DNA from 2 places in the Streptomyces sp. NPDC013187 genome. Region 1 is predicted to be linked to the other one. Evidence: predicted binding sites of a transcription regulator. Region 1 holds the regulator's gene; the other holds the start of a gene.

The links. The regulator HspR, encoded in region 1, represses chaperone genes until heat shock. The targets are predictions, from matches to a motif close to TTGAGNNNNNNNNNCTCAA.
Region 2: lon (endopeptidase La) is a predicted target of HspR. The motif match lies at 2,026-2,044, and genes of this name have one in related genera.

The regions. Positions count from the first base shown of each region.
Region 1 covers NZ_JBIBAF010000001.1:126,657-131,557, reverse strand. The annotation lists gene dnaK (molecular chaperone DnaK) at 1-467, shown strand, start outside; gene grpE (nucleotide exchange factor GrpE) at 464-1,120, shown strand; gene dnaJ (molecular chaperone DnaJ) at 1,154-2,341, shown strand; gene ACFY5B_RS00640 (heat shock protein transcriptional repressor HspR) at 2,347-2,799, shown strand; gene ACFY5B_RS00635 (substrate-binding domain-containing protein) at 3,080-4,189, shown strand; gene ACFY5B_RS00630 (LuxR C-terminal-related transcriptional regulator) at 4,462-4,901, shown strand, end outside.
Region 2 covers NZ_JBIBAF010000017.1:37,024-41,924, forward strand. The annotation lists gene lon (endopeptidase La) at 1-2,003, opposite strand, end outside; gene ACFY5B_RS31385 (GNAT family N-acetyltransferase) at 2,180-2,839, shown strand; gene ACFY5B_RS31390 (rhomboid-like protein) at 2,963-3,799, opposite strand; gene ACFY5B_RS31395 (spermidine synthase) at 3,989-4,666, shown strand; gene ACFY5B_RS31400 (response regulator transcription factor) at 4,802-4,901, shown strand, end outside.

The sequences.
Region 1 (4,901 bases):
GCACCGGCAAGGAGCAGAAGATGACCGTCACCGGCGGCTCCTCGCTGCCGAAGGACGAGGTCGACCGCATGCGCCAGGAGGCCGAGCAGTACGCGGAGGAGGACCACAAGCGCCGCGAGGCCGCCGAGTCCCGCAACCAGGGCGAGCAGCTCGTCTACCAGACCGAGAAGTTCCTCAAGGACAACGAGGACAAGGTCCCGGGCGACATCAAGACCGAGGTCGAGGAAGCCGTCGCCGAGCTGAAGGAGAAGCTCAAGGGCGAGGACTCCGCCGAGATCCGCACCGCCACGGAGAAGGTCGCGGCCGTCTCCCAGAAGCTCGGCCAGGCCATGTACGCGGACGCGGGCGCGGCCCAGGCCGCCGGTGGTCCCGCCGGTGACGCCGGTGCCGCCGGTGGTGCCAAGGCCGACGACGACGTCGTCGACGCCGAGATCGTCGACGAGGACCGGAAGGACGGTGCCGCGTGACGGAGGAGACCCCGGGCTTCGACGAGCAGCAGCCCGACGTCCCTTCCGGCGCCACCTCCGAAGACGCCGAGCCGAAGGCCGCCTCCTCCTCCGCGGAGGAGGAGGCGGCCCCGGCCGGGGACACGGGCCAGGACGTGGCTCTGGTGGCCCAGCTGGACCAGGCCCGCACGGCGCTCAGCGAGCGCACGGCGGACCTCCAGCGCCTCCAGGCCGAGTTCCAGAACTACCGCCGCCGGGTCGAGCGCGACCGGATCGCGGTCAAGGAGATCGCCATCGCGAACCTCCTGACCGAGCTCCTGCCCGTGCTCGACGACATCGGCCGCGCGCGGGAACACGGCGAGCTGGTCGGCGGCTTCAAGTCCGTCGCCGAGTCGCTGGAGAGCACCGCGGCGAAGATGGGCCTGCAGCAGTTCGGCAAGGAGGGCGAGCCCTTCGACCCGACGATCCACGAAGCCCTGATGCACAGCTACGCACCCGACGTCACCGAGACGACGTGCGTCGCGATCCTGCAGCCCGGGTACCGGATCGGCGAGCGCACCATCCGCCCCGCGCGGGTGGCCGTGGCCGAACCCCAGCCGGGGGCGCAGACGGTCAAGGCGGACGAGTCCGCCGACGCCGACGACAAGGAGAGCGGTGGCCCGGACGAGGGCTGACGTCATAGACGAAGGGAAGGAGGGGCGTCGAGGATGAGCACCAAGGACTTCATCGAGAAGGACTACTACAAGGTCCTCGGCGTCCCCAAGGACGCCACAGAGGCCGAGATCAAGAAGGCGTACCGGAAGCTCGCCCGCGAGTTCCACCCGGACGCCAACACCGGCAACGTCAAGGCGGAGGAGCGCTTCAAGGAGATCTCCGAGGCCAACGACATCCTCGGCGACCCCAAGAAGCGCAAGGAGTACGACGACGCGCGCGCCCTCTTCGGCAACGGCGGCTTCCGCCCGGGGCCGGGCGGCGCGGGCGGCTCCTTCAACTTCGACCTGGGCGACCTCTTCGGAGGCGGCGCCCAGGGCGGCGGCCAGGGAGCCGGCGGTTTCGGCGGCGGCCTCGGTGACGTTTTCGGGGGCCTGTTCAACCGCGGCGGCGCGGGCGGTCCGGGGACGCGTACGCACCCCCGGCGCGGCCAGGACATCGAGTCCGAGGTCACGCTCAGCTTCACCGAGGCGATCGAGGGCGCGACCGTCCCGCTGCGGATGTCGTCGCAGTCTCCCTGCAAGGCCTGTTCGGGCACCGGCGACAAGAACGGCACGCCCCGCGTGTGCCCGACCTGCGTCGGCACCGGGCAGGTCGCCCGGGGCAGCGGCGGCGGCTTCTCCCTCACCGACCCCTGCCCGGACTGCAAGGGCCGCGGCCTGATCGCGGAGCACGCCTGCGAGGTCTGCAAGGGCAGCGGCCGGGCCAAGTCCTCCCGGACCATGCAGGTGCGCATCCCCGCGGGCGTCAGCGACGGCCAGCGGATCCGGCTGCGCGGCAAGGGCGCGCCGGGCGAGCGCGGCGGGCCGGCGGGCGACCTCTACGTGGTCGTGCACGTCGACTCCCACCCGGTGTTCGGCCGCAAGGAGGACAACCTCACGGTCACCGTCCCGGTGACCTTCGCCGAGGCGGCCCTCGGCGGCGAGGTGCGGGTGCCCACCCTGGGCGGCCCGCCCGTCACGCTGAAGCTGCCGCCGGGCACGCCCAACGGGCGTACCATGCGCGCCCGGGGCAAGGGCGCGGTCCGCAAGGACGGCACCCGCGGCGACCTCCTGGTCACCGTCGAGGTGAGTGTTCCGAAGGACCTGACGGGGAAGGCTCGTGACGCACTCGAGGCGTACCGAGAGGCGACCGCGGATGAGGATCCGCGGGCGGATCTGTTCCAGGCCGCGAAGGGAGCATGAGTCAGATGGACGGTCGTCGGCGCAATCCGTATGAACTGACCGAGGAAACCCCGGTCTACGTCATCTCGGTGGCGGCCCAGCTGTCCGGCCTGCACCCCCAGACCCTGCGCCAGTACGACCGGCTGGGCCTGGTGTCCCCGGACCGCACCGCGGGCCGGGGCCGCCGCTACTCGGCCCGTGACATCGAACTGCTGCGCACCGTCCAGCAGTTGTCGCAGGACGAGGGCATCAACCTGGCCGGTATCAAGCGCATCATCGAACTGGAGAACCAGGTCGCCGCGCTCCAGGCGAGGGTGGCCGAGATGCAGGACGCGCTCGACGGCGCGGCGGCGGCGATGCGCCAGCGCGAGGCCGCGGTGCACGCGTCGTACCGCCGCGACCTGGTGCCGTACCAGGAGGTGCAGCAGACCAGCGCGCTGGTGGTGTGGCGGCCGAAGCGGCAGCAGCAGTCCGACTGACGCGCGTACGCATGTGAAGGGGCCGGGAGTTGACTCCCGGCCCTTTTCGCATGCTTGGCGGCTCTTGCCCTGGTTTCGCCGGGTCTCCTGTCGATGACCGAGTGGTGTACGCCACTTGAAGGTGATTCCGCAGAGTCTTCACAACGCTTGCGTAGCGTGGTGTTGTCATCTCGTTAAGTGGTTCCGCTTGACGCTGGGGGGCGCGTCCGCGTTGGCTTTTCAGTCACATGGGCCGCAAAGCTGTGCCCACGTCCGAATCACACGCGAAGTGAGCTCCCGCATGCGTCGTCGTACCTCCATATCCGTGGCCGCGGCCGCGATGTCCGTCACGCTCGCCGGCTGCGGCGTGCTCAACGCGACGGGGAGCAGTGACGACGCGAGCCCGGCCAAGGGCAACGACATCACCGTGGGACTGCTGCTGCCGGAGAAGGCGAACACGCGCTACGAGAACTTCGACTACCCGATCATCAAGCGGAAGGTCGAGTCGCTCACCAACGACAAGGGCCGCGTCGAGTACGCCAACGCCGAGGCGAGCGCGAACAAGCAGGCGGGCCAGCTGCAGCAGATGATCGACGACCGGGTCGACGTGATCCTGCTGGACGCCGTCGACGCGAAGGCCATCGCGAGCGGCGTGGAGAAGGCCAAGGAGGCCGGTATTCCGGTCATCGCCTACGACCGGCTGGCCGAGGGCCCGATCGACGCGTACATCTCCTTCGACAACGAGCTGGTCGGCGAGGTCCAGGGCCGCTCCCTGCTGGAGGCCATCGGTGAGAAGGCGAGCCTGTCCGACAAGATCGTCATGATGAACGGCTCGTCCACCGACCCGAACGCCAAGCAGTTCAAGGCGGGCGCGATGTCCGAGCTGAACGGCAAGGTGACGATCGCCCAGTCCTTCGACACCAAGGACTGGAAGCCGGAGAACGCCGAGGCCAACATGGCCGACGCGATCCAGAAGATCGGCAAGGACAACATCGCGGCGGTGTACTCCGCCAACGACGGCATGGCGGGCGGCATCGTCAAGGCGCTGGAGAACGCGGGCGTGACCGACCTGCCGCCGATCACCGGCCAGGACGCGGAGCTGCCCGCGGTGCAGCGGATCATCTCCGGTGACCAGTACATGAGCGTGTACAAGTCCTACCCGCAGGAGGCGGAGAACGCCGCGGAGATGGCGGTCGCCAAGGTCCAGGGCCGCGACATCCAGTTCGCCGCGCTCACCCGCGACAAGGTCGACAGCCCCACCGACAAGGGCATTCCCGCGCAGCTCGTGCCGGTGGTCGCGCTCACCAAGGAGAACATCAAGGACACGGTGGTCGCGGACGACATCTACAAGCTGTCGGACATCTGCACGGCCGAGTACAGGGCTGCGTGCCGGGCCATCGGCCTGAAGTAACCGCGCCACGAGCCGGGTTCACCACCCCTCCCAGGCCCTCCGCTGCGACCGGACCCGCGCCGGACCCGCGACCACACCCCCCACCGGACCCGCGCCGGACCTGTGACAGGAGGTGCGCCGGACCTGTGGCCGGAATTGTGACCGGGTGAACCGAGCCCTGAGATACCGGTGGTTTCCGGCGGTCGCCGCGCGGGGAGCCGTGTTGCGGAGCACGTCCGGGCCGCGCATAGTTGCGCTGCGGCAGGACGGCGGAACCGGGGGTGGGATGGGCGATGGCCGGGCACGGGGCGGATGAGCATCCCCATGGTGCCGACCGACTGTGCGAGGCCGGGGATCGCGTGTATTCCCGGGCCGTACGGCGCGGCCGGGTGCCGCGCCGGGACGCGGAGCCGGTGCCCTGCCTGCTGGAACTCGCCCTGCTGCACCCGGACCCCGACGACATGGACTGGCTGGTGCCGACCTCCCCGCAGGAGGTCATGACCCGGCTGCTGCGCGGGATGTACGACGAGGTCAGCGCGAGCCGGCGGCGGGTGGGTTCGGCCGTCGCGGCCGTCGAGTGGTACGCGGGGCTGGGCCAACGGGCGCGGCCGGCCGCGTCTGCGGCGGAGGGCCCGGCGATCCGGGTCCTGGACGGACTGGCCCGGATCCAGGCCGCGATGGACGAGGCGACCCAGGCGTGCACGGCCGAGGTCCTCACGGTGCAGCCCGGCGG
Region 2 (4,901 bases), on a different contig from region 1:
GCGCCGTGGGAGCGCAGGAAGCTCAGCGCGATCTGCGCGGACTCCTTCATCACGTCGCCCAGCTGACCGGTCAGGGTCAGTCCGGCCGCGCCGGTCTCCGGGTCGGACAGGGACGCCTCGACGTACAGGACGTCACCGCCCGCTCCGGTCACCGCGAGGCCGGTCGCCACGCCGGGGACGGACGTCCGCCGCTCGGCCGGGTCCTGGGCGGACTCGGGCACGTGGTGCGGCCGGCCGATCAGGTCGCGCAGGTCCTCGTCCCGGACGGTGAAGGGCAGCTTCCGCTCGCCCAGTTCGTGCTGGGCCGCGACCTTGCGCAGCAGCCGTGCGACGGACCGCTCCAGGGTGCGCACGCCCGCCTCGCGGGTGTACTCGCCGGCGAGCTTGCGCAGGGCGCCCTCGTCGATGGTCACCTCGTCCTCGCCGAGCCCGGCCCTCTCCAGCTGGCGCGGGAGCAGATGGTCACGGGCGATGACGACCTTCTCGTCCTCGGTGTAGCCGTCCAGGCGGACGATCTCCATCCGGTCGGCCAGGGCCTCCGGGATCGCCTCCAGGACGTTGGCGGTGGCGAGGAAGACGACGTCGGACAGGTCCAGCTCGACCTCCAGGTAGTGGTCCCGGAAGGTGTGGTTCTGCGCCGGGTCGAGCACTTCGAGGAGGGCCGCGGCCGGGTCGCCCCGGAAGTCCGAACCCACCTTGTCGATCTCGTCGAGCAGCACGACCGGGTTCATCGAGCCGGCCTCCTTGACGGCCCGGACGATCCGGCCCGGCAGCGCGCCGACGTACGTACGCCGGTGGCCGCGGATCTCGGCCTCGTCGCGGACGCCGCCGAGGGCGACGCGGACGAACTTGCGGCCCATGGCATGGGCGACGGACTCGCCGAGGCTGGTCTTGCCGACGCCGGGCGGCCCGACGAGCGCCAGCACGGCACCGCCGCGCCGCCCGCCGACCACGCCCAGTCCCCGGTCGGTACGCCGCTTGCGCACCGCCAGGTACTCGGTGATCCGCTCCTTCACGTCCTCCAGGCCGGAGTGCTCGGCGTCGAGGACGGCCTGGGCGCCCTGGATGTCGTAGGCGTCCTCGGTGCGCTCGTTCCACGGCATCTCCAGGACCGTGTCGAGCCAGGTGCGGATCCAGGAGCCCTCGGGCGACTGGTCGGAGGACCGCTCCAGCTTGTCGACCTCCTTGAGCGCTGCCTCGCGGACCTTCCCGGGCAGGTCGGCGGCCTCCACTCGGGTGCGGTAGTCGTCGGACTCCTCGCCCTCCTGCTCGCCGTTGAGCTCGCGCAGCTCCTTGCGCACGGCGTCCAGCTGACGGCGCAGCAGGAACTCGCGCTGCTGCTTGTCCACGCCCTCCTGGACGTCCTTGGCGATCGACTCGGCCACGTCCTGCTCGGCGAGGTGGTCGCGCAACTGCTGGGTGGCGAGCTTCAGCCGGGCCACCGGGTCGGCGGTCTCCAGCAGTTCGATCTTCTGGTCGGTGGTCAGGAACGGTGAGTAGCCGGAGTTGTCGGCGAGCGCGGAGACGTCGTCGATGGCCTGGACCCGGTCGACGACCTGCCAGGCGCCGCGCTTGCGCAGCCAGGCGGTGGCGAGGGCCTTGTACTCCTTCACCAGTTCGGCGAGATGCCCGGGCAGGGGCTCCGGCACGGTCTCGTCGACCTGGGTGCCTTCCACCCAGAGGGCGGCACCGGGACCCGTGGTCCCCGCGCCGATGCGCACCCGGCCCCGGCCGCGGATCAGGGCGCCCGGGTCGCCGTCGGCGAGCCGGCCGACCTGCTCGACGGTGCCGAGGACACCGGTGTTCGCGTAGGTCCCGTCGATGCGTGGCACCAGGAGTACCCGGGGCTTTCCGGGCGTTGACCGGGCAGCGGCCTGAGCGGCCTCCACCGCGGCGCGGACCTCGGAATCGCTCAGGTCCAGCGGGACCACCATTCCGGGCAGCACGACCTCGCCGTCGAGCGGCAGCACGGGCAGGGTGAGCGGTGTGGACGTCGAAGCCATGATCTCCCTTTCGGCAGTCAAGTTGAGCTATGCCGACTCAATGCTTGAGCGGGGCCGGATGTTCCCCAGTCACTGTTCGCTGTCAGCGATCACCCGTGACACCGGTGCCGGGAGGGCACGTAAGGTCCCCTCGGGTAAGGGATGATCAGGTTACGCGCTCATTACAGGGGGATGGCATGGACGGAACCGTGCAGGCCTGGGTGAACGGGTGGGTCGTGTCGCGCGGGGCCGCGCCGCCCATGACCGAGCCGTGGGGCTGGACGATCGACATGGGCATGTACGGGCACGTCACGCGGCACGTGTTCGGCGCCACGGGCGAGGACCTCGACGAGACGACCGTCCGCAAGGTGGCCGGCGCGGTGACCGGGCACGGCGTGTGGCTGAAGGCCTTCCGGGACCCCTCGGTGGTCTCCGGCTGGCTGGACGACGACTGGTGGATCGACCCCGAGCCCGGCTGCCTGATGACGGTTCCACTGAAGGCGGACGGCGCTCCGGCCGTCCCCGAGGGCTTCCGGCTGCGCGAGTGGTCGCGCGGTGGAGTGACCCGTCTGATGGTGGCCGCGCCGGACGGGTCCCTGGCGGCCCGCGGACAGGTCACCCCGACGGGCCGGACCGCCGTCGTCGACCAGATCGAGACGGCTCCCGAGCACCGCCGCAAGGGTCTGGGCAGCCTCGTCGTGCGGACCTTGCAGAACGCCGCCGTCCGGCAGGGGGCGCGCACCGGAGTCCTGGCCGGCACCCCGGCGGGCCGAGGGCTCTACGAGGCGTTGGGCTGGGAGATGGTGGCCCCGCTGACCAGCGCCAGGCACGACCCGCCGGCCTCCGCCCGGCCCTGAAGCGCCTCAAGCTCGGGCCCCGGCAGTCCCGGACTTGAAAGCCTTACGGTCAGGCCCCGGCAGTCCCGGACTTGGAAGCCTTACGGTCGGGCCCCGGCAGGCCCGGACCCGAAAGCCTTACGGTCAGGCCCCGGCCACGCCGGGGTGGGTCGCGTACCACCGCCGGACCACCGGCCAGGTCGCGATCCCGATGCCCAGCGCGATGAGGTGCCCCCAGTTCGTCATCGGATCGGCGTAGGCGAGCAGGTCCTGGAGCAGCATCCAGCCGAATGCGGCCAGCAGCGGCAGACGCTGCCACAGCGGCAGCAGACCGGCCAGGGCGCCGATACCGGCGGCGACGCCGAAGCTGACGCCGTAGTCGAGGCGGTGCAGGGAGCTGCCGGGGAGGTGCCCGGCCAGGACCGCGAGTCCCACCGGGACCTCGGTCGCGAGAGTGGCGAGGACATGCCCGAGCAGGAAGACGCCGGCCGTGCGCACGCCCCCGATCCGCCGTTCCAACGCTGTCAGCACCAGTACGAAGGCGATCGCGAACGGCGAGGTCACGCCGCCCGCGACCCACAGGGCGCTGCCGACCAGCACCAGCTCCGGCGTGCGCACCAGGTGCGTCACATCCGTGCTGGAGCCCTGGAGCAGGGCGTGCACGAGGGCCGGATTCGCGTGCGCGGAGATCAGTGAGGTGAGGCAGAGGAGGAGCGCGTATCCGAAGGTGAACGGCGTACCGGTGGGGGTGGGAAGCAGCAGCCAGGGGCGCAGACCGGGCGGCAGCCGCCACGGGCGCAGTCGTCGCCGGAGCTCCGCCGCCGGACCGGGCTGCCGATCGGGCTGCCGTACCCCCGCGACGGCGCGCTCGCCCGGGCCCCGCTGCCGCGGCACTCCGTCCAGCAGCCCCGGTGCATCCGCGTCGGGCGCGCCGGCCGGCGTCGGTGCGGCCGTATCGGGGGGCGGCACGGTGCGTTCCACCACGGGCACTCCTTCCGTCAGGTCCCAGCCTTCGCTCCGGACACTCCGCTGTCTGTGACCCTCGCCACGCGAGAGCCGATTCACAGCAACCCGAAAGCCCCGCCCCGCGTCCCCCGCGTCCCCCGCGTGACCCGCGAGGCCCGGCGAAATGCGAGGCGCCTCACCCCCCACCCCTGTCAGGATGCCCCCATGCCTGCCTCGTACGACATTCCCGACGTCCTGGACCGTCGTGAGGGCCCCCACGGTGAGGTGGTGCTGCGGCGGCACGGCGACCGGCTGGAGATCATCGCCAACGGCTGTTTCCTGATGGACACCTCCGACGGCCGCTCGGAGCGGCGGCTGGTCGACGCGGCGCTGGACGCCCTGGCCGGCCGGGACCGCCCCGACGTCCTGATCGGCGGACTCGGCGTCGGCTTCTCCCTCGCGCACGCCGCGGCGGACCCGCGCTGGGGACGGATCACGGTGGTGGAACGCGAGCACGCGATCGTCGAATGGCACCGCGACGGCCCGCTGTCCGCGCTCTCCGCCCGGGCCCTGGCGGACCCCCGCACGCACATCGTCGAAACCGATCTCGTCACATACGTCAATGAGACATCCGACACGTACGACGCCCTGTGCCTCGACATCGACAACGGACCCGGCTGGACCGTCACGGAGGGCAACGGAAATCTCTACCGGGCAGCCGGACTGGCCAGCTGTGCAAGGGTGTTGAGACCCGGCGGGGTTCTGGCCGTCTGGTCCGCCCAGCCGTCACCGGAATTCGAAGAAACCTTGCGGAATGCCGGGTTCCAACAGGTGCGTACCGAAGAGATCCCGGTTGCCCGGGGCGTTCCGGACGTCGTACACCTCGCCATCAGCCCTGGATAGCAAAGGCGTACTGACTCCCCGTACGCTGCTCCCCTGACGCCGATCATTCAAGCGTCAATCGCAACCATGCGCAGGCATAGCCAGTCAGAAGGAATCACCCCACTGATTCCGGAAAGCACACCCCAGGGGCGGGCGATGGAGCAGACACAGACCTCCCACAACGGTTCGGCGACGGCTACTACTGGCGCACAGCGCCGGGTCCTGGTGGTCGAGGACGACGCGACGATCGTGGACG